Regions from separate parts of the Lysinibacillus sp. NPDC096418 genome, predicted to be linked through region 4. Evidence: riboswitches for the same ligand, from Rfam matches in the RefSeq annotation. Region 4 holds a riboswitch; each other region holds the start of a gene.
The links. A riboswitch is a leader RNA that binds a small molecule or an ion and turns the genes downstream of it on or off. The one in region 4 is predicted to bind cobalamin.
Positions count from the first base shown of each region.

Region 1: another riboswitch for cobalamin. It lies ahead of ACIQZG_RS21085 (FecCD family ABC transporter permease); the one in region 4 lies ahead of nikA (nickel ABC transporter substrate-binding protein).
Region 2: another riboswitch for cobalamin. It lies ahead of ACIQZG_RS21290 (FecCD family ABC transporter permease); the one in region 4 lies ahead of nikA (nickel ABC transporter substrate-binding protein).
Region 3: another riboswitch for cobalamin. It lies ahead of ACIQZG_RS05810 (hypothetical protein); the one in region 4 lies ahead of nikA (nickel ABC transporter substrate-binding protein).

Region 1 is NZ_JBIWEY010000040.1:14,534-20,094, reverse strand. It holds gene ACIQZG_RS21095 (class I adenylate-forming enzyme family protein) at 1-286, shown strand, start outside; gene ACIQZG_RS21090 (acyl-CoA dehydrogenase family protein) at 288-1,955, shown strand; cobalamin riboswitch at 2,031-2,220, shown strand; gene ACIQZG_RS21085 (FecCD family ABC transporter permease) at 2,542-3,519, shown strand; gene ACIQZG_RS21080 (adenosylcobinamide amidohydrolase) at 3,516-4,976, shown strand; gene ACIQZG_RS21075 (cob(I)yrinic acid a,c-diamide adenosyltransferase) at 4,989-5,549, shown strand.
Region 2 is NZ_JBIWEY010000041.1:17,083-22,643, forward strand. It holds gene ACIQZG_RS21280 (ABC transporter substrate-binding protein) at 1-502, opposite strand, end outside; gene ACIQZG_RS21285 (heme ABC transporter ATP-binding protein) at 563-1,336, opposite strand; gene ACIQZG_RS21290 (FecCD family ABC transporter permease) at 1,337-2,326, opposite strand; cobalamin riboswitch at 2,517-2,703, opposite strand; gene ACIQZG_RS21295 (GTP-binding protein) at 2,887-4,827, shown strand; gene ACIQZG_RS21300 (hypothetical protein) at 4,919-5,365, opposite strand; gene ACIQZG_RS21305 (PadR family transcriptional regulator) at 5,362-5,561, opposite strand, start outside.
Region 3 is NZ_JBIWEY010000004.1:43,149-48,709, forward strand. It holds gene ACIQZG_RS05795 (MATE family efflux transporter) at 1-925, opposite strand, end outside; gene ACIQZG_RS05800 (tyrosine-protein phosphatase) at 1,042-1,821, opposite strand; gene ACIQZG_RS05805 (ABC transporter substrate-binding protein) at 1,946-2,896, opposite strand; gene ACIQZG_RS05810 (hypothetical protein) at 2,898-3,440, opposite strand; cobalamin riboswitch at 3,673-3,894, opposite strand; gene ACIQZG_RS05815 (hypothetical protein) at 4,147-4,695, opposite strand; gene ytvI (sporulation integral membrane protein YtvI) at 4,795-5,561, shown strand, end outside.
Region 4 is NZ_JBIWEY010000030.1:18,746-24,306, reverse strand. It holds gene nikA (nickel ABC transporter substrate-binding protein) at 244-1,863, opposite strand; cobalamin riboswitch at 2,055-2,251, opposite strand; gene ACIQZG_RS18495 (DUF1572 family protein) at 2,344-2,877, opposite strand; gene ACIQZG_RS18490 (SCO family protein) at 3,000-3,608, opposite strand; gene ACIQZG_RS18485 (YvrJ family protein) at 3,714-3,836, opposite strand; gene ACIQZG_RS18480 (DUF2922 domain-containing protein) at 3,900-4,124, opposite strand; gene ACIQZG_RS18475 (DUF1659 domain-containing protein) at 4,163-4,378, opposite strand; gene ACIQZG_RS18470 (DUF2621 domain-containing protein) at 4,500-4,928, shown strand; gene ACIQZG_RS18465 (TetR/AcrR family transcriptional regulator) at 5,145-5,561, shown strand, end outside.

The DNA of each region.
Region 1 (5,561 bases), on a different contig from region 4:
AGGCGGGGTGAATATTTATCCGAAAGAAATTGAAGATTGTCTATTAAGCTATGAAGGTGTTTTTGAGGTAGCGGTTATCGGTGTGCCGCATCCACAGTGGGGAGAGACGGTGAAGGCTGTCTATGCTTCGAAGGTAGATGTTAATGAAGAGGTGCTTGTAGCTTACCTAGGGGAGCATTTAGCGAAACATAAAATTCCACGTATTTTTGAATGTGTGGAAGCACTTCCTCGAAATGCAGCGGGCAAAATTTTAAAACAGTCGTTGAAGGGACAAGAGGTGAGCTAGCATGAAAGTATTACAGCAGGAAGTAGCACGAACAACTAATTTTTTTACGAATGATGAGACATTGCATAAACTATTAGAAACGATGCTAGATGAAGAGTTTTTAACATATGCAAAGCGTGAATTAACGGATTTTGGTGAACTTTGTGCAGGTGATATTGATGTGCGAGCCAAGCATACAGATCGTGAGGGTGAGCCTCGTTTACAACGTTATGACCAGTATGGCGAAGAAGTGTCAGAGGTTTGGGTGAATGAGGGGTATAAAAAAACGATTGAAGAAACATACAATACAGGAATTGTTGGTTATGTGCATAAGGATATTCCGCAGCTAGGTAGAAAAGGGAATTATGTGTATAGCTTTGCACAAGGTTATTTGTTGTCACATGCAGAGCCTGGATTTTATTGTCCTGTAACATTAACGATGGCAACAGCTTATTTACTCGATCATTATGCGAATGATGAGGTGAAAGAACGATTTTTATCGCATGTATGTGCAACTGGTGATACAGAACTTTATGAGGGTGCGACGTTTTTAACGGAGCGGCAGGGAGGGTCTGATGTCGGTGCAAATGTGGTGAAAGCTGTGCAGGACGGTGGAAGTTATCGTTTATATGGCGAAAAGTATTTTGCTTCCAATGCTGGTATGTGTGGAGTAGCAATGGTATTAGCACGCATGGAAGATGCTCCAAAAGGATCGAAAGGTTTAACTTTATTTGCGGTACCTTGGCGTAGTGAGGATGGCGCAGTTAATCATTTACGCATTCGCCGTTTAAAGGATAAACTAGGCGTTAAAGCAGTACCATCAGGTGAGGTTGAGTTCGATGGAGCAATTGCTTATATAGTTGGCGAGCCGAATAAAGGTATTTATTATATGCTGGAGGCGCTAAATTTATCGCGTATTTGTAATGCAGTTGCGTCGATTGGGATTATGCGTCGAGGTTTTTTGGAAGCGAAGCATTATGTAACGAATCGCCATGCGTTTGGTCAGCCTTTAATACAATATCCAATGGTTCAGGATTCATTAGGGAAGTTTGCGGCGAAGTTACACGTAGAAGTTGCTACAGTGTTTGATTTGATTCAATTGTACGATACTGTGACAAGTGGCAAAGGATGCGAACAAGATGTGATCATGAATCGTTTGAATATTGCCATTATGAAAAAAGAAACCGCAGAGCAAGCGGTGCATTATGCAAGTGAAGCTATTGAGTTACATGGCGGGAATGGCTATATTGAGGATTTTGTTACACCTCGTTTATTGCGAGATGCTCAAGTGCTAACGGTTTGGGAAGGAACGGCGAATATTTTAGCGTTAGAGTTAATTCGTCTAGTAGATAAATTTAATGCGCATGAGGTGTTTATCAATACGATGTTGAAACGCCTAGAAAAGCTTGAAACGAATCAATTAGTTGAAATAGTTCATAGTCAACTTGAGAAACTGACTGTTCAATTGAACAAATTTAGTAAACTTGATGATGCAATGAAAACATTTGAAGCTAAACAAGTTGCACAAAAAATGGCGCATCTTTATGAAAGTGTAGTAGCGGTTGAATGGGCAGTAAGGTATGGCGGTAAGTATGAAAAGTTAGCAGATATCTATTTAGAGGATACCTGGGAGTTACGTGAATTGGGCGGGCCAATGAAAACTGTCCAATATTTTGCATATATTGTTTAGTGTATGGGGGCTCTGTTGTAGAGTCCCTATTTTTTTATCGTTGTATAATTCTATTTTCATGTATAATAAGAAAAGATTGAATAAAATGATAAAGGTTCTTTATCTGCCAAGGATAAAGTGAAAAGGGAAATCGGTGTAATTCCGGTGCGGTCCCGCCACTGTAAGTGTGAGTTTTTTCAACCGATGCCACTGAAAATTTTTCGGGAAGGCATGAAAAAGCGTTTGTAGCACGAGCCAGGAGACCTGCCTTTATAGATCAACACGTAACAGCCTACGAGGATAGGGTGGTGATTTTTTGCGACCGTAATATCGTGCAAGCATCGCCCCTCGTTGTTTTCTGATGAGGGCTTTTTTATGTTTTGTAAGGTGGATGTCGATAAATTTGAAAATGTGGGCGATCAATATTAAAGTCCATCGACAAACCACGGAAATAGGGCAATAAATGCATATTCTAGGAGGATTCAGTATTGGACAATTATAGGGAAATAGAATTGACCGCATATAATATGAAAGAAGCGACAACAAATGAGCAGACTAATGCACAATTGGATGGGGAATTCGAGTGAGTAAAACATTCTTTGCCTATATGCTGACGATTACACTCTTAATCGTCAGCATATGGTGTGGTGTATCAATAGGTTCAGCCAACATTCCATTAGAGGTGCTATGGAATAAGGCTGCAGATGAAACAGCAGCGAATATTCTATGGAAGATTCGTATGCCGCGTGTGGTTCTAGCAGGGCTTGTCGGTGCATCACTTGCGATTGCAGGGGCGGCATTCCAAGGGCTATTAAAAAATCCACTTGCTGATCCTTATACATTAGGGGTTTCTTCAGGCGCATCGGTGGGAGCAGTCATGACGCTATTTTTCGGACTTTCCATTCCAGTTGTGGGTATTTACACGTTACCGACGTTCAGTATGATTGGTGCGGTCGTTACGATGGTAGCTGTTATGAGCTTTGCAAGGCTTATCGATCGTTCGCTGAAAATGGAGACGCTTATTTTAACTGGGGTTATTTTTAGTTCGTTTCTAGGCTCACTAATTTCGTTAATGGTCGCGTTAACGGGTGAAGAATTACGCCAAATTATTGGCTGGTTGCTTGGATCTGTGTCCATGCGAGGCTGGCCGTATGTGCAAATGATTGCGCCGTTTGTTGTGATTGGCTCAGTTATGCTATGGACGCAAAGGCGAGAATTAAATGCGTTATTGTATGGTGAAGAGCGAGCAAAACATTTAGGTGTGAATGTGAAACGAAGTAAGTATCTAATATTAGCAGGTGGCTCAATGTTAACAGGTGCAGCTGTTGCGGTATCAGGTACAATCGGCTTTGTCGGACTCGTGGTTCCACACATGACGCGTATGATTTGGGGTTCAGATCATCGTCATTTATTACCTTTATCGTTTTTAAATGGTGCAACGTTACTAATTATTTGTGATTTAGTAGCACGTACTATTATTATGCCACGTGAGCTTCCAATTGGTGTCATTACCGCATTTATCGGAGCACCCGTCTTCTCATACATTTTCTATAAACAAAGAAGAAGTAAGGGGGTACGTGCATGATTAAGGTTGAACAGCTATCAGGAGGTTATGGTGGCGTACCCATTGTTAAAGATGTAAGTTTTACCGTTGAAAAGGGTAGAGTGCTTGGTATTTTAGGTCCCAATGGAAGTGGGAAATCGACTTTGCTAAAAGTGATGAGTGGTATTTTGCCTGCAGCTAGTGGCTCGATTTTATTAGATGGAAAAAATATAAAATCTTATAATGCACGTTCATTAGCGAAGAAAATGGCGGTACTGCCCCAACTTCATGCAAATGCTTTTTCGAATACGGTGCGTGAGGCAGTTTCACTTGGTAGATATCCACATCAAACTGGTTTTTTCTCGAGCTGGTCAGACAAAGATGAGCAAGCCGTACAACATGCAATGGTGCAAACGGGTGTAATGCGCTATGAGGATACGCCGATGGAATTTTTATCGGGTGGTGAACAGCAACGTGTTTTTGTGGCGCAAGCATTAGCCCAAACAGCAGAAGTTTTATTATTGGATGAGCCGACAAACCATTTAGATATTGCTCATCAACGACAAATTTTAGATATGGTACGTAAAGAAGCAGTTGAATGTGGATTAACAGTAGTTATGGTATTGCATGATATGAACTTGGCGTCACTGTACTGTGATGAGTTATTATTAATGGAGAACGGACAAATGCGAGCGATTGGTGCGCCACATGAAGTGTTAATTGCTTCGCAAATTGAGGAAGTCTACCATGCGAGAGTAACGACGTATGCACATCCGGAAATTCCAAAACCGCAAATTACGATGATGCCTGCAGCGACTAAGGATCAACATCGAGCAATTATTACGGATGATAATTTCTCAGTAGTAGACGGATTTATACAGATGAAGTCAGAGATTCCGCTTAAAACAGTATCTTCAGCTGTTCATAACCCGGGTATAGGTTGGTATGAGTGCTTTTTAAATCGGTCAGTGCCAGGTGATTACATTATTAATGATGTAAAGCAGGAAGTAGCTGAGTTTTTACAAAGGAAGCATTTTTCTTCAACGGGAACAGTAGTGATGCTGACAGCTGTTTCAACAAGTCTTGTCGCTTTGAACGAATATAAAACCGATTTTGGCAGTGTGTTTGTCATGGTGACTGCTGGTGTGGGCAACGCTGTAGACGTATCTCGTACACATGAACGACTTGATCAGCCGTACGTTGGAACAATTAACACATGGGTTATTATTAATGGTTGTCTATCAGAAGAAGCATTTTTCCAAGCAATGATGACTGCCAACGAAGCGAAGACAAAGGCATTGCAATCGGAAGATATTCGTGATAATCGAACGAATACCATTGCGACAGGTACTGCAACTGATAGTCTGCTCATAGCAGCAACACAAAACGGGGAAGAAATGATTTATGGTGGCCCAATAACAGCAGTCGGCAAAATTATTGGTAAAGGCGTTTTTGAAACGACAGTGCAAGCCATTCAAAACTATAAAACAAAAGCTTAGGAGATGAGAAGGATGAAACTTTACACGAAAACAGGCGATAAGGGGAAAACGAGCATTATTGGTGGTCGCGTAGATAAAGATAACTTGCGCGTTGAAACATACGGAACAATTGATGAGCTAAATTCCTTTATCGGCAAAGCGATGAGCGAGTTAGATCGTGAATTATTTAAAGATATTTTAGGTGATTTAGAAACGATTCAGCATGAGCTTTTCGATGGTGGTGGTGATTTAGCGAATGTGATGAAAGAGCGTCATTATAAATTGACGGAAGCGCCGATTGAAGCAATGGAGGCTCGTATTGATGTGCTAACGGAAGAAGCACCACCGTTAGAACGTTTCATTTTACCAGGAGGCGCACCAGCAGCAGCTACTTTACACATTGCACGTACTGTAGCGCGTCGAGCAGAGCGCCAAATGGTAACGCTAATGAAAGAGATTGAAGATGTACCAGCGGTTGTGCAGAAATATTTAAACCGTTTATCTGATTATTTATTTGCTGCAGCACGTGTAGTCAATGCACGTTTAAAAGTTTCAGATGTAGAGTATGTTCGAAGTGCAAAGGTCTTTAAATAAATTAAAAAACTA
Region 2 (5,561 bases), on a different contig from region 4:
CCTCTAATGAAGGATTAGTGGTGCTTGAAGATGTATGTAAATACGTGTGAATTCCTAGTGTCTCAAGCTCTTCTGGTGTACCTACACCCTTCTCACTAAATCCACTCTTCCAACCTGCATATAAAAAATCCGCTTCTGCATCAATCACCTGTTCTTTTGTAGGGTATTGCTCAGCCAAAACCGGAACTTGATCATAGGCCGCTTTTAAAGGTGCATAAATTTTATCATCTAAATACGCTGTTCCAACCATTGAATCTTCTAACCCTAATGCCAACATAATTTCTGTGACATGCTGATTTAAACTAATCGCTTTTTTAGGTGCTTCTGTATAAATCTGTGTCGTATCATTATTTTCAATCGTTACCTCTGTTGCTGCAGCTTGTGCTGGGTCCCACTGTTCATTTTCTGTTTCTGACTTCTGTGCTTTATCGTTCCCACAAGCTGCTAAAATACTTAACATTGCGATTGCAAGAATAAGCCACATGCTTTTAAATGTCTTCATGTCCTTTCCTCCTTTAATGATCAAAATTATATAGAAAGAAATCTATGATCCCTTTGCTAACTACAAGAATTGCTCTGGTATATAGAAAATATGTGGTTTTTTCGTAATGGGATGCACGCTAACCTCTGCATGTACGCCAAATACCTCTTTTAATATGGCAGGTGTTAATATATCTTGTGGTGTCCCATAAGCCATAATTTCTCCGTTTTGCATCACATAAATTTTGTCGCAGTAAGTCGCTGCAATATTTAAATCATGTAAGGCAACCACCACGGTAATCGGTAAACTCCGTATTAGGTCCATTAGCTGTAGCTGATGCTGAACATCCAAATGATTTGTTGGCTCATCTAATACCATTATCTTTGCCTGCTGTGCTAATGCCCTTGCGACAATAACACGTTTTTTTTCACCACCAGATAAGGAACTAAAATTACGTTCCGTTAAATGAACAATGCCAGCTTGGCGCATTGATTGTTCAATGATATCTCGATCCTCTTTCGTATCGCCTTCAATGAGTCGTTTATGTGGAGTGCGTCCCATAGCCACAAGATCCTTAACAGTAAAGTCAAATAGTACTGGTGTTTCCTGTCCTACAACTGCAAGTTGCTTGGCCATCTCCTTTGCGGATTGCTTGTAAATGTTTTCATTATATAAAAACACATCTCCGACTTGTGGTTTAAGCATTCTGTACATATTTTTTAATAACGTGGATTTCCCACTGCCATTTGGGCCAATTAAACCTACAAACTCTTGCTCATGGATATGCATCGATACATTTTTTAATATTTTCGCTTTTTGTACAGTGAAAGACAGATTTTGCGCAACGAATACCATTTAATCCCCCTCCCCGAATGAATAAGTTTGCCTACGGAGCATCCAAATAAAGAATGGACAACCACATAAAGCAGTAATAATCCCAATCGGCATTTCCTCTGGGGCAATGACAATACGCGCTACAGCGTCTGCCCATATTAAAAAGATCGCGCCAAGTAGTGCACTTACGGGTAAGACAAATTTATAATTAGAGCCAACAATCATACGTACAATATGTGGAATAATGAGACCTATAAAGCCAATTGCCCCACTAACTGCTACTAACACGCCCGTTAACAGAGAGATTAAGAGGATAAGGAGCAGTCGGAATTTTTCTATATTGACACCGAGTGTTACGGCTGATTCCTCACCTAGTAACAATAAATTCAAATGACGTGCGTGTAATCGTAAAATTAAATAGACAACAATAAATACGACGAACGGAATCGCTAAATTCGCCCACTTTGCACCAGCCAAGCTACCCATCATCCAATACATTACCGCCTTCAGACCACCCTCTTCTTTCGACATCATCAGCATAAAGTTCGTCATCGCTGATAACACGAGTGACACTGCAATACCTGCTAATAATAAACGAATAACTGAAATTCTTCCTTGTACTCGTGCTAGGAAAAACACGATTATCACGGCTACCGTCGCACCAATAAAGGCTGCAAATGACAGCGCATACATACCTAAATACGAAAAAGCACCAAGTAGTATAACAGACGTTGCTCCAACTGATGCACCCGAGGATATTCCTAAAATATACGGATCTGCAATCGAGTTACGAACTAGGGCTTGAATCGCTGCTCCCGAAATGGCAAGACCAGCCCCGACAATCATAGCTAGTAAGACTCTTGGTGTACGAATTTGCCAAATAATAATTTCTTGTGAGCGACTCCAGTCCGATTCAATGCCAAATAGATTGAAAGGCGCATGTGATAAAATTACACGCCACACCGTACTTGGTGTGATCGATACAGAGCCCACCATGACTGCTATCGTCATCGATACAAAGACGACACCAATCAGTATTACTAGGATTATGGCTATGTTTTTTGTTGTTTGATTCCTCAAAATGCTCTCCCCTCTTATAACAAAGGGCATAAAAAAAATCCCCTTGTCTACAAGAGGATGTCATAGTGAAATAATGGGTTTCTCTACCCTGTCACTACAACCATCCTCGTGGTTCTATGTAAATGTGTTGCTTTAATTGGCAGGTATCCTGGCTTAGGTTCATCGTCTATACGCCTTCCCATAACTTAGCTACAGTGGCATTGTGCATAGACTCCCCATTTACAGTTGCGGGACAGCATCGGAATTGCACCGATTTCCCTTTTAAGCAAATGTCCAAAGACATTTGCACCAATAAAAAACTTCATATTAAGTTATAAAATTTAGAATAGCAGAACTATTCTATTCTAGCAATCACACAAAATTATCCATTTTAGAATTTTCTTTGATATATAAGCACTACTTTATCATAAAGACTATTTATGTAACATGAAATCATTACTGATAATTTTCTGTTACAATAATAGTCAACGACGAATGAAATGAGGATTTTTATGTTAAAGACAATTGGCGTGCTCGCTCATGTCGATGCAGGTAAAACAACTTTCTCTGAACAGCTTCTTTATCATACGAATAGCATCCAAGCTAGGGGTCGTGTCGATCACCAAGATACATTTTTAGATAATCATGCAATCGAACGTGCGCGCGGAATTACTATTTTTGCCGAGCAAGGTCGCATGCAAATCGGAGATGATACATATACGCTTATCGATACCCCAGGTCACGTCGACTTTTCACCAGAAATGGAACGAGCTATACGTGTCATGGACTATGCAATTATTATCGTAAGCGCCGTTGAAGGAGTGCAAGGTCATACTGAAACGGTATGGCAACTTTTACGTCAATATCATGTACCGACGTTTTTCTTTATCAATAAAATTGATCGTGAAGGTGCAGATGTAAATGCAGTAATGGCGCAACTCCAAAAGGAATGTTCTGAGGACGTATTATTTATTAATGAGTCGCTTCGTTCGGACTATGTATCTAGCCAGATTACCGAATGGCTTGCGGAACGTGACGAATTGCTACTTGATTCTTTTCTTACTGAATCGCTGGATGCCTCTACTTGCCTTTCAAGCTTGCAAGCAATGATTAAAGGAGAACGAGCTTTCCCTTGCTTTATAGGATCGGCATTAAAAGATATTGGCATCAAGGAGTTTATAGCTCAACTTCCACTTCTATCTGCGACAAATTATGAAAAAGAAGCACCGTTTCAGGGCGAAGTATTTAAAATTCGTCATGACGGTCATCAACGTCTCACATTTATAAAAGCATTGCAAGGAACCTTACATGTTCGAGATGATTTTACGTTAGGAGTAGTTACAGAGAAGGTAACGGAAATTCGTATTTATAACGGTAATCGATTTGAAACTGTACAAGAAGTAAGTGCTGGGGAAATCTTTGCGGTGAAAGGACTAAGTCAGGCTCAAATTGGTGATGTCCTTGGTAGTTCAATAAATCCACAACCATTTGAGCTTGTACCGACATTACAGGCAAAGGTGCAATATGATGGAGGGCAACATATAAAAGATGTATTAAAAACCTTTCGTTTACTTGAAGCTGAAGAACCTACGTTACGAGTTATATGGAACGAAAAATTTCAAGAGATTCACGTGCATATTATGGGCGTCATTCAACTCGAGGTTCTTCGTGAAGTGCTAACTAACCGCTTTTCTCTAGTAATTACATTTGGTGAGCCTAAAATCCTATATTTAGAAACCATTGCGACGACTGTGACAGGCTACGGTCATTTTGAACCGTTAAAGCACTATGCCGAAGTACATTTATTGATGGAGCCAAACACGCGTGGAACTGGCATTACATTTGTCAATGCATGTCATGCCGATGATTTATCCGTTGGACATCAGCGACTCATTGAAAAACATCTATTTGAGCGCGAACATCATGGTTTATTAACAGGCTATCCTATTACAGATATTCGTTTTACTCTACTAACTGGACGTGCGCATAATAAACATACAGATGGTGGCGATTTTCGTGAAGCAACGTTCCGAGCGCTACGTCAAGGGCTCGAACAAGCTAAAAATGTATTGCTCGAACCATATTACCGCTTCAAACTTAAAGCACCGAACGATTTTATTGGGCGTATGATAACTGATGTTCAACAAGCAGCAGGAACTTTTGACGCACCTATTTTGACTGAGGAGCACGTTTTACTAACCGGCCGTGCCCCTGTAGCTACATTCATGAGCTACAGCACTAATTTTGCCGCTTATACAAATGGCAAAGGCTCACTATCACTGCAGTTTGATGGCTATGATTTGTGTCATAACACTGCTGAGGTTATTGCTCAGATTGGCTATGATAAAAATGTTGATCCTGAATACACATCTTCTAGTATATTTTGCGCTAAGGGCAAAGGCTATTCCGTTCCTTGGCAAGAAGCACAAGAAGCCATGCACTGCTTACGATAGAAAAACAAAACAGACTTCACTCTATATTTTAGGGTTAAGTCTGTTTTTTAATGGAGATTGAAGTAAAAAGAGCCTTACACACTCTGTATCATTAATTTGCTAGCACTAAAAATACAGTAAAACTAATCGCATATAACCCCATTAAACCTACTGACATCTTTGATAATTTTGTTTTGATTGAAAAAGCACTTCGGAAATCCGAAGATCTAAAAAGATTAACAATGAAAATAGATACTGCAAAGAAAAACGAGACCATAGCTATAATTATTGCAACTTGTTCCATTAAAATAACCTCCCGTAACGAAATGAATTTTACAACTACAAACACATTAATTAAACTAACAAGTAATACGATATAGCTCATACGAATGCCAAAAATTTCTCTTTCACTTATTTCTTGTTTCCAAGCATCCACTATACCTTGCATTAGGTCCTTCAACACATAAAATGACAAATCCGTCTGTTCCAAAAAATAAATCAATTCATCGCCGTATCTCTGTCTCCAACTTTTTGGATACAAATATATTAACCACTTCATGTCAGACCAAGCCTTTTCGTTCCTAATGCTGTTACTTTTTGAATCTCTTTTATTTGATCAGTTAAATGATTTCGCCCCGCATCTGTTAGTTCATAAACTTTTTTACGATCATCCGATTCAAGCATATGAATAAAGCCGGCTTTTTCTAAACGTGAAATTGCTCCATACAACGTCCCTGGCCCCAACTTAATGTCGT
Region 3 (5,561 bases), on a different contig from region 4:
CCTCATCCTTATTACCAGCACCTACATAACGTCCAATAATTATCGCTGTCCCCATACCAATCGCAATGGAAAATAAGTATGTAAACATTGAAATATTCATTGCATACTGTCTTGCCGCTAATGTTTCTGCCCCTAAATACGTTGCATAGTATAAGAAAATGATTTGGCAAAACTGATACATTATCTGCTCAAATGCTGACGGTAAGCCGATATTAAGAATTTTGCGCACATATTCCTTTGAATACGCGAAATAATATTCTAACTTCACACGTACTTCCATGACCCGATAGAGCAACCAGAAAAATACGAGTACGGCAAGTGACCGGCTAATAACAGAAGAAATAGCCGCCCCTTGTACACCTAGCTCTGGTAAACCTAAGTTACCGAAAATCAAACCGTAGTTCAACACAACGTGCAAAATGTTCATGCCTAGTGACACGTACATCGTCTGCTTCGTCCAGCCATGCACACGAATAACCGCCGCAAGTGCATTAATGATTGCCTGTAAAAATATGAAACTACCGATAATCACTAAATAGCTTTGCGCATGTGCAAGCACTTCGCCTTTTAAATTCATCATCGTCATTAAATGACTAGAACCCAAGAAGAATACCATACTCATAATCAACCCGACTGCTACATTCATTGTGACCGCTAGCGCGGAAATCTTCGCTGCCTCAAGATAGCGCCTCGAACCTAAATACTGAGACACAACTATCGCGGCCCCATTTCCGACAACTTCAAGGATTAAAATTGCAATATGAATATATTGATTTGCTGCTCCGACACCAGAGACAGCATCATCTGATAAGGCACTAAGCATAAACGTATCTGCTAGCCCCATTAACATAAATAAAAATACTTCTAAGAAAATGGGCCATGTTAAGTGAAATAAACTTAACTGTCCATCTCCTTTTTTCTTCATGACTGCATCAGTCAACTTACGTCACTTCTTCCTGTAATGAATAAAAACATACTGTATCTTAACATATTTCTTCCAAAAAAATATCCCCTCCCTCATTTCCGAGGGAAGGAATATATCTAGCGCAAGCAATATGCCTGTAACTGCTCACGTTTGTCTTTTGTCAGATTAAATTCTTGTTCTAAAAATATCTCCTTTGAGCCATAGCGTATATCCATCTCATTAAATGCTGCTTGTAAATAATCTTCTTTAGCAGACATTAGCGCGTGAAATTGCTGTAATTCTTTATCATTAAAATCCTGTTGAATAACTTGTTTCATACGTTCTACCATTGGGCGGAGATGAATATTGGTATCTAAATAATCCTGCATAATTGTCGCTTCAGGTACATCAAGTGCTAATAAAATCAATGCACCACCAATCCCTGTGCGATCTTTTCCTACTGCACAATGATGAACGAGGCCTAAGTTTTCGGGTTGTTGAATCGTCGCCATTAATTTCTTAAATGAAGCATTATTAAATGGCATCTGTGCATAAAAATCTCGGAACATATCTGAATTGACAACTTTGTAGAAGTTTTGTCGCCCCATTGTTTTTTCAGCATTTGTTGGCATTTCAAAAGCATGATTGCCCTTCGCTGGAATTTGTATATACTTAGTATTAGAAAATTCCGGATTCGGATTACTTTGGGCTTCATGGTCGTCCCGGTAATCAAAAATCGTTTTAATCCCTAACGCTTCAAAACGCTCCTTATCTGCCGCTGTCATCTTACCAAGTGCTGCTGAGCGATAAAACAAGCCTTCCTTTACAAATCGCCCATCTCTTGTCTTATAGCCACCCATATCACGGAAATTATAGACTGCCTCAAACGGAATAACTTTCATGTCAAATTGTCTCATCCATTACGCCTCCTTTGATTTAGCCATTACCTTTACCTCTATTTTATAAAATTAAAAGATAGAATACCAATTTCAGCAGTAAAAAGCCGCCTCATAAAATGAGACGACTTCCTACAACATTTACTTATTGAAATAATTCAGGGTATACAGCTTTTGCTACTAGCTCAACTGCTTCACCAATGCGTGGACCTGGACGAGATAATGTATCTTCATCTAATGAGAATACTTGTTTATTTTGAACAGCTTGTACCGTGTTCCAGCCGTTACGACCTAAAATTCCCCCTACTACATCTTTATCACCTATACTTGGTACTAATATAACTTCAGGGTTTTTCGTAATGATTTCTTCTTCCGAAACTTGTATCCAACCTTTTTGATCGCCAAATACGTTGTTTACTTTAGCTGCATCTAAAATATCTTGTTGGAATGTGTCATCTCCAAGGGTAAAAATGTTAGGTGGTGAACTAACTTCGTAATATACATTTTTTGGTGTTTCCACGTCTTTTACTTTTGCTTCAACAACAGCAATTTTCTCTTTAATCTCTTTGTTTAACTGTTTACCTTTATCTTCAACACCCATTACTTTTGCAAGTTGCTCGATGTCACCGTAAACGTCTTCAAAAGATGTTGCTGATTGAATAACAAACACTTTTACACCAGCATCTTCAAGTACCTTTAGCGCATCTTTTTCACCAACTGTATAAGCAATAACTACATCCGGATTCAAACCTAAAATACGCTCACTGTTAAATACCATCGAATCCGAAACACGCTCAATTTCTAACGCTTCGGCTGGATATGTATCATAATCAGTTGCGCCAACAATCTTATCGCCTACACCTAATGCAAATAATATTTCCGTGTTACTAGGTGCTAATGAAATCACTGTTTCTGGTACGGCATCAAATGCTATTTCTTCACCGCGGTCATCCTTCACTTTATAGCCTAACTCTTCAGTTTGTGCACCTTGTTTTGATGTATCCTCTTTCGCCTTTTCATCTGCTGTGCCACAGCCTACAAGTAAAAATGCAAGCATTAATACTGAAAGCCATTGGAATTTAACTATCTTTTTCAATTTAGACATTCTCCTTTTTCTTTTTCATTGGGTAAGACTTACTTATAAATGGAATTTCTACAATGCCTGCTTGTCGATTCATGTAAACAGCCATAACAAAAAATACGTTGGCTAGTAAACCTAAATAATTAAATAGAATTTCTGGTACTTCTCGTTCCTCAGAAACTTTATGAAGTGAACGATATGACTTTTTTGCCTCGCTACGACATAAGTGTAATGCCGCTGCTGCCTCCGTACCCTGCGGTAAAACAAAGCTTTGAATTTCTTCTTTGACATGGCTCACATAGAAATCATAGCGATTACTTAGCCAAGCTAAATCCTCATCAGTAACCGCTAATTTCCCTCGTACTGATCCATTAACATGATAAGCCATAGGTAAAATTTCAAGCAGGTCTTCTTTTACTACATCCACTTCTTCTTTTTTGACAGCTACAAGCGCCACTCCTACATGAGTTGTTAAGCAGTCGGTACGTATTTCAAAGTCAACAGTTGTTACTTTCTCACGCATAAATGGATAACTGGAATAGCGTGCATCTTTTTTCAAATCTAGACCCTCCCTTCTACTATAAGAATGTTCTTGCTGCTATAAGACCCTATACATTTCGATAAGTTCATTCGCGCATTAATAGTGCGTCTGGAATGCTATATACCAGTAAAAATAGGTATAAAAAAAGCCGCTCCCCTTCGAAAAGGAACGACGAAAATAGCATAATTGATCACGCTCTATAACGCTCAATATGTATTTGCCGTATATCCTCTTATCTTCCGAAGAGTACTTATACGCTCAAATAAAGGTCGGTCTCCTGGCTTGTACAGCTTCACTACAAAGATTATGTAGCGAAATAATAAGAACCTTCCCATCCACTAGAAGCATTTTTCTTCTATCGACAGTGGTTTCTCTCTTATATCTTCTGTACTTACAGTTGCGGAAACAGCTCCGGTTTTTCACCGAATTCCCGATTATGCTAATAGTTAGCACCTTTATTCTGCAAGAATTATTCACTTGTTAAGCAGTTTATCATAAATTAACGCCCTTTAATAGTTGAAAGGTTACGAATACTCACATAACCCAGCACTATTTCCCCTAATCTACAAAATCCCAGTTTTTTCGCACGAAACAACTGCACTACGAACTTAAAATAATCATTAATTTATATTGGATCACCGATTTAGTAGCTCGTGCCTTAAACCTACCGTATACTATATCAATAAAACATTTGCGCCTATAGAAAAACAGCCATCCTCGACATTTAACGAAGGGCTGTCTTGTATTTCCTTTTGTATTTGGTATCCTGCTCTTTCTCAATTAAATCCTGGGCAATATTCAATATCTTTATATCATTTGTTGCATCAAATAAATTTTTTAAGGATACTATGATATCATAACGAATAAGTGTCGGATGTTTTTCATCGACACATGTGTGGAATCGATTCGCTAAACGCGAAACAACTAAATCCCTTTGTACCTGTCCACCTAATCCGATACGCCAAATCGATTGCAGTGTATGTCTTGCCGTAACAGTGTTTTCATCATAAGTTACAGCCCAAATTTTCATAAAGTCTTCTAATACCCGTTCTTCTGGATCACTTTTTGCCGCAAGTGCACATAAAAGCTGTGCTGACTGTGCGCGTACATGCCCATTTTTATATGTAAGTGCCTTGATAAGCTGTTCCCAGACCGAATACGTCCAATCTACAGGTTCTTTTACAATTTTCATTAACTCTTCAAAAGTTTCATATTGAATATCACGGTCATGCTCTGTTAAATTACTAAAAAGTTGTAATATATCTTTTTCCATTATCCATCCCTACCTTTATTTCTTTCAGAACGCCATAATTTCGTAAAAAATTTATGTTACACTTAATAAATCATCAATTTTTTAAAATTTTATAAGCAGGTGAGTTTTTTGAATAAAACAATTTCAAGAAAAACATTGTTCCTAACACTTGTCATTATCGGTTTAATTATTGCGGGATACTTCATTGTACCTGTCTCGGTTCCCATTATTTTAGCCGGAATTACCGCCTTTTTGTTAGAGCCTATTGTCATGTTTTTCAAACGTAAATGGAAAATGTCACGAAAAATAGCTGTCGCTGTTATTTATATAGTAAGTGCCGCATTTATTGCTGTTATGTGTTACTTTACTATTACACAATTAATGTCGCAAATTATTTCCATTTCTAAACAAGCACCTTATTATATTTCAAAGCTAACTGATATGTGGCTACAGATGCAGGGGCAAATTTCCCAATATACCGAAAACTTCCCAACCGAGGTTCGAACTTCACTACAAAATACTACATTGGATTTCATCAAAAAGGTAGAAGAATCCTTTTTAACCTTCTTCAATTATAGCAAAGTTACGAGCTTACTTTCAGATATACCTAGTCTTTTTATTAGCCTTCTTGTTTATATGATTGCCTTATTTTTATTTATGCTCGATATTCCTAAAATAAAACGCAATGTATACAAATATTTAAAACCAGAAACTGCAAACAAGATGAAGATCATTACTACCCGCTTAAAAGATGCTCTCTTCGGCTTTATGAAGGCTCAAGTACTCGTGAGTTTTATCATTGGTGGAGTTGCACTTATCGGTTTATATATAATCCAGCCAAAGTATGCTATAACAATGGCATTTATCATTTGGATTATTGATGTCAT
Region 4 (5,561 bases):
ATAGTATGCTGAGCGTATCTATTTTTTTGATATACAGTCAAAAATCTGCGTAGACTCCTACGGGAACTTAATTTGCGAAGAAAGCGTGAGTGAAACGTAGCGGTAGGAGCACGCACAAGCCGTAAGACGCAACAAACTGCGCTTAGCACGGGTTGCGACTTACGCTGTGACCTTGGGATTTTTACAATGTAGAAAGCAAGTTGTCTTGCTTAAGGGACTTATTTGCAATACCACTTTTCACTTCTACTTCTCCAAATCTATTTGAGCAAAAGGAATATCATATTCCGATGCACGAGGAGAGAAATCTTTCACATAGTCATGATAAATAACATTATTTGTTTCATATGAGATTGGATAGAATAATGCTTGGTCATGGAATATTGTCAAAATGTCTGTATATAATTGCACACGTTCTTCTTCATCTGTACCAATTAGTAATTGCTGAATTTTTTCATCAATTGCTGCTGCGTTTGGTAACCCTAATTTCGCTTCATACACTACACTTGAATTCGGTGTAGCTGATTCATTTGCAAAGCTATGCGGATCTGTTGGTGGGCCATTTGTACGCCAGAAATTAATGTCGGCTTGATCATCCATCATTTTTTGAAGACCTACCATTACATCAGCACCTTCTAGATTCAATTGCACACCGATTTTCGCCAATTCACCCTGCATTAATTCTGCCATTGGTTTTTGAACCGCATCTGTTGCGATATAAATTAAATCTAATTCAAGCTTCTCTCCATTTTTCGAGCGTACTTTTTCGCCCGCTTTTAATACCCAACCCGCTTCATCCAATATTTGCGTTGCTTTTTCTTGATCGTATATAATTGGCGTTAACTCAATATTGGCATATGGAATGGCATCCCAAAATAATGTATTGGCTACTTTTTCAGTACCATGTGTAATGCTTTCTACCATTTGCTCTTTATTAATTGCATATTGTAATGCTTGACGCACTTCCAATTCTGCTAAAGGACCTGATTGTGTATTGAATAATAAAGCACGTGTCGATAATGGTTCTGAAATAGCCGTCTTATATTTGCCGCTATCTTTCAAGAATGTATAATTATCTAAGCTAATAATCCCACGTCCATAAATCAAGTCTAATTCTTTATTTTCAAATGCTAGTGAAATAGACTCCGAATCAGGAATAATCTTTACCTTTACTTGATCTACTTCCGGCTTTTCACCCCAATAATGTTCGTTGCGGCTGAAAAGTGCGTACTCGTCTTTTTTATATTCCGTTAATACCCAAGGGCCTGTACCAATTGGTGCTTGAATGTCTTTGTATGTTGCATCACCTTCTGGGAAGCCTTTATCCCCTAAAAAGCGGAATGGACGAACAAAAGCTAATTCATTGAGCACTGGATAGTATGGTTCATCTAATTGTAAACGAACTGTATAGTCATCCTCTTTCACAACTTCCACGATATGATTGACCATCCCCATCCAAGAATGCATTTCACGGTCAGCTAATACTGCATTAAAATTACGCACAACATTATCTGCGTTAAATGCAGTACCATCTGAATACTGTACGCCTTCTCTTAAATGAAATACATATGCTGTTTTGTCAGGCGATATATCCCAACTTTCTGCTAACGCAGGCGAAATAGTGCCATCATCGTTATACGTTACTAATGATTCATAGACCATTGCTTGTGCAGTCAATTGGTTTGGTAAATATGTATGGGGATTTAGCGGTCCTACATCTAATGGCCAGCCTATTGTTAACATTTTCTGTTCATTGCCTGCTTTTTTTGGTGTTGCTGAACTATTGTCATTAGCGCTTGAACAACCCGCTACTATTACCATCAGCAATACTAACATTATTGGTAAAATACTCTTTTTCAATGTCATTGTCATTTCTCCCTGTCTTTGTTCTAGGTTCATTAAAACCCACTAAAAAAAGCTAATGCTATCTCACCATCAAAAAAATTATTACAAAATAGAAAAATACGCATAAAAAAATCCCTATTCATGTTGAATAAGGACAGAAAAACCCACTATTAAAAAGCTCTCTATCCATCTCCCTATCTTTCGTAGATCTTTAATGAATCTTATTACAAGTAGGCATTCTGGCTCATGAATCAACATTTTGTTTCACCTTCCCAAGTACATACTCAGTGGCATTCAAAACAAAACTCCTCATTTACAGCTGCGGGACAGCATGGGATTTACACCCATTTTCCTTTTAATTATTTGATATACAATCTTTATCAAACAAACTTGTAATGACCGATATTAAATTAGTAACAAACATAACATGGTAAAATAACATAGTCAATTATATTTTCTGAATATAATAAATTAAACTACTTCTTTCTGTAATCGTCTTGACTATTTTTGTTCTTTCATCATTGCCTCTGTAAAGGCATTTGATTGACCTTTTGGAATACTCAACGTTTCCCATTCTTCCCCTTTAAGTTGCTTGCCAATGTAAACAATTTGTCCAACATGCATTGCATAATGGGCCACTTGTCGCTCAATCGCCTCAATCACTGTATGCTGCGCTCCTCGAATCTTTACGACTTTCAGTAAATCTTCTTCAGTTAATCCACGTAATGTGTCAATGAAAACTTGCCATCCTTTTTCCCAAACCGCTATTAGCTCTTCTTTTAAAGTGAAGCTATCAAAGAATTCATCATCACGATTTCTTGTTGGCTTTTCCCCATCCGTCGTTAAAAAATCTGTCCACCTAGACACCATATTACCGCTCATATGTTTGATAATGACAGCAATACTATTGGAATCCTCGTTGTAAGACCAGTGCAATTGATCATGTGCCAACTGTGCAAACGTTCTATCACCTAATTCTTTGATAGCCTGAAATCTTTCTTGAATCACACCTAAGTATATCTGCCCTATGTTCATCTATAATTCCTCCCTTAATTTGGATGGTTGTACTACTAAATCTCTGCCGAAAATACTATTCTTTATAAAAATATATTCATAAATTAAAAAGCTAGTACTACAAAAATAGTACTAGCTTGCTCTTATAAGTTTTCTTCAATATATGTTTCTATATCGACAGCGATTGTATCGATTGGTACCTCAGATGGGTCGTCTGATTGACCTCTATATTGTTTTACAAGTACACCGTCTTTATCTACTAAGAAAAATGTCACCGCATGCATGACCTGGTCAGTTTTAGGATCATCTTTCACAATCAATTTTGTTGATTTCGCTGCAAACTGTTCGATGTATTTTTGCGAATACCCTGTCAATAGATTCCACTTCGATTCATCTGGCGCATTATAGGGACTTAAATAATCTGCTAATACTTCTGGTGTATCTACATCTGGATCTACAGAGAAGGCCACAATATTATAATCTTCAATACCCTTTTCCACGAGCTTTTCTTGAACTTGTGTCATATTAAATGTCATTGGCGGACATACATCAACACAATTCGTGAAAATATACATACCTAACCACGGTTTACCTTTTAAACTCTCAAGCGAAACAGTTTCATTTCGTTGATTGATATGCTCAAATTCTTGCATTTCATAATTATAGTCCGCTTTAAACTTCACATTGCCACATGCACTAAGCACAGCCGAAACTGCAAGCAGCATCACTAATCCTACTACCTTTACCTTCATCCCTACTCACTCCCTAACTTACACTAACTCCATCTTACCCGAATAATGTAAGCGATGACAAGTTTTCCGCGTGACAGCTTTCGTACATATTTGTGAAGTCTAGCTTCACTTTAACGCCAAAAGAACATCGTGAATTGCATCTAGTTTTACTTCCACTCGATGTAGCAAATAAAACGACACCAAAATTGGAAAGCCTATATCTGATACCATATTCAGCATCTGTTCCATAAACGGTACCCCCCTTTTTAAAAATGGTCCTTGCAGCATTCACCACAAAGACCACTTTCGGATTTACACAATATCTAATTCAAATGGTGAAACTTGTCGATCAACAATTCGAGCGCCTTTCATGCCTACAAAAGCACCAGCTTGTACTTCAAATACATTTGCAGTGATAATTGTTTCCATCGCTTGCTGAATCTCTTCTGCCGTCACATCTTGCCTAGGCGCATCGATGGAAATTGTCGAAGTCTTTCCTTCCGTTGTTTCAAACTGCAATTCTAATACTTGTGCCATTTTTCGCACCTCCTCTTTTTTCTATCATTAATCAGCCCTTACGATAAATCTGTTGTTTCTTGCTTTGTCACACTATCAAGTGGATGAGAAGATAGACTAGCGATTGCTGATGCTATCGCTAGTAAATTTTCTGCAGTATGCGAGCTATTTAAGTTACGGTACGACTTTGTAACGAAAATCGGCTCACTTTTGTCGTTCAGACCTGTAATATACTTTAAGCGCAATGTTGCGCCTAAAAACATTGAGTTTGCCATATGCGTCCCCCCTTTCTACACAATATATACGATTGACTTGTCAAAAAAGGGACAATTAGGATGAATTTTTTTTCACTAGCTTCTATAATAGAGGGAGAGAGAATGTAAAGAGGTGAACGGTTTGTTAGATGGTTGGTTTCTATGGTTTATCTTATTTTGGGTAGCCGTACTAATTTCGTTAATGGGGATTGGCGGATTTTTCATGTTCCGCAAGTTTTTAAAAGCGCTACCAAAACAGGATGGTAAATCAGATTTAGATTGGCAAGAATTTTACTTAGATAAAACAATTCATTTATGGGGACAACCTGAAAAGGAATTATTGTATGAATTAGTCAGCCCTGTACCTGAGTTATTTAGACAAGTCGCAAAAGAGAAAATCGCTGGAAAGATTGGGGAGCTTGCTCTTGAGGAAAAAGCACCTGCAATCAATCATGATTTAATTATTCGTGGCTATATTCAAGCTACACCTAAGCGAGATCATAAATTTTTACGTAAAAAATTAGATGAACTTAAAATTGACGTTGCACCATACGAAAGCTTATTCGATTAATAATAAATAGAAATGCCACACTTTTTAAGCAGTGTGGCATTTCTATTTGGATTGATTGTACCCCGCTAACTAAAAGCGACTTCCCCATCGTACCTAAGCACTCCCCTACTGACACCAAAAATCCATAAAATTTCTGTTGTTTTTTAATTCCATTTTTCAGATAATTATGTATAATCAAATTAGAACAATCGTTCAATTTTAGAAAGAGGTATTACTTTGAATAAAAGACGTTATGACAGTGAAACTGCAAAACATGAAATCAGGAAAGAAGCATCAATTTTATTTGCTCAAAAAGGCTATAACCAAACATCAGTTGGAGATATTTCAAAAGCTTCTGGTTACAGTAAAGGTCATATTTATTATCATTTTGAAAACAAAGAAAAGCTGTTTGTCCTTCTGGCTCAAGAAACGATGGAAGATTGGTATAACAAGTGGATACAAAAAGAACCTACCTTCTTAACAGCTATAGAAAAGTTGTACGGTATGGCAATGCACGTTCTCTATAATTACCAAACACCTTTATTAAAATCTGGTCAGGAATTAGCATCTACTCCGAGTTCAAGTCCTGAATCTATACAAAAACTAATGGAATTAGCCATTACCCCAATGAGTTCTTACCGTGCAATTTTACAA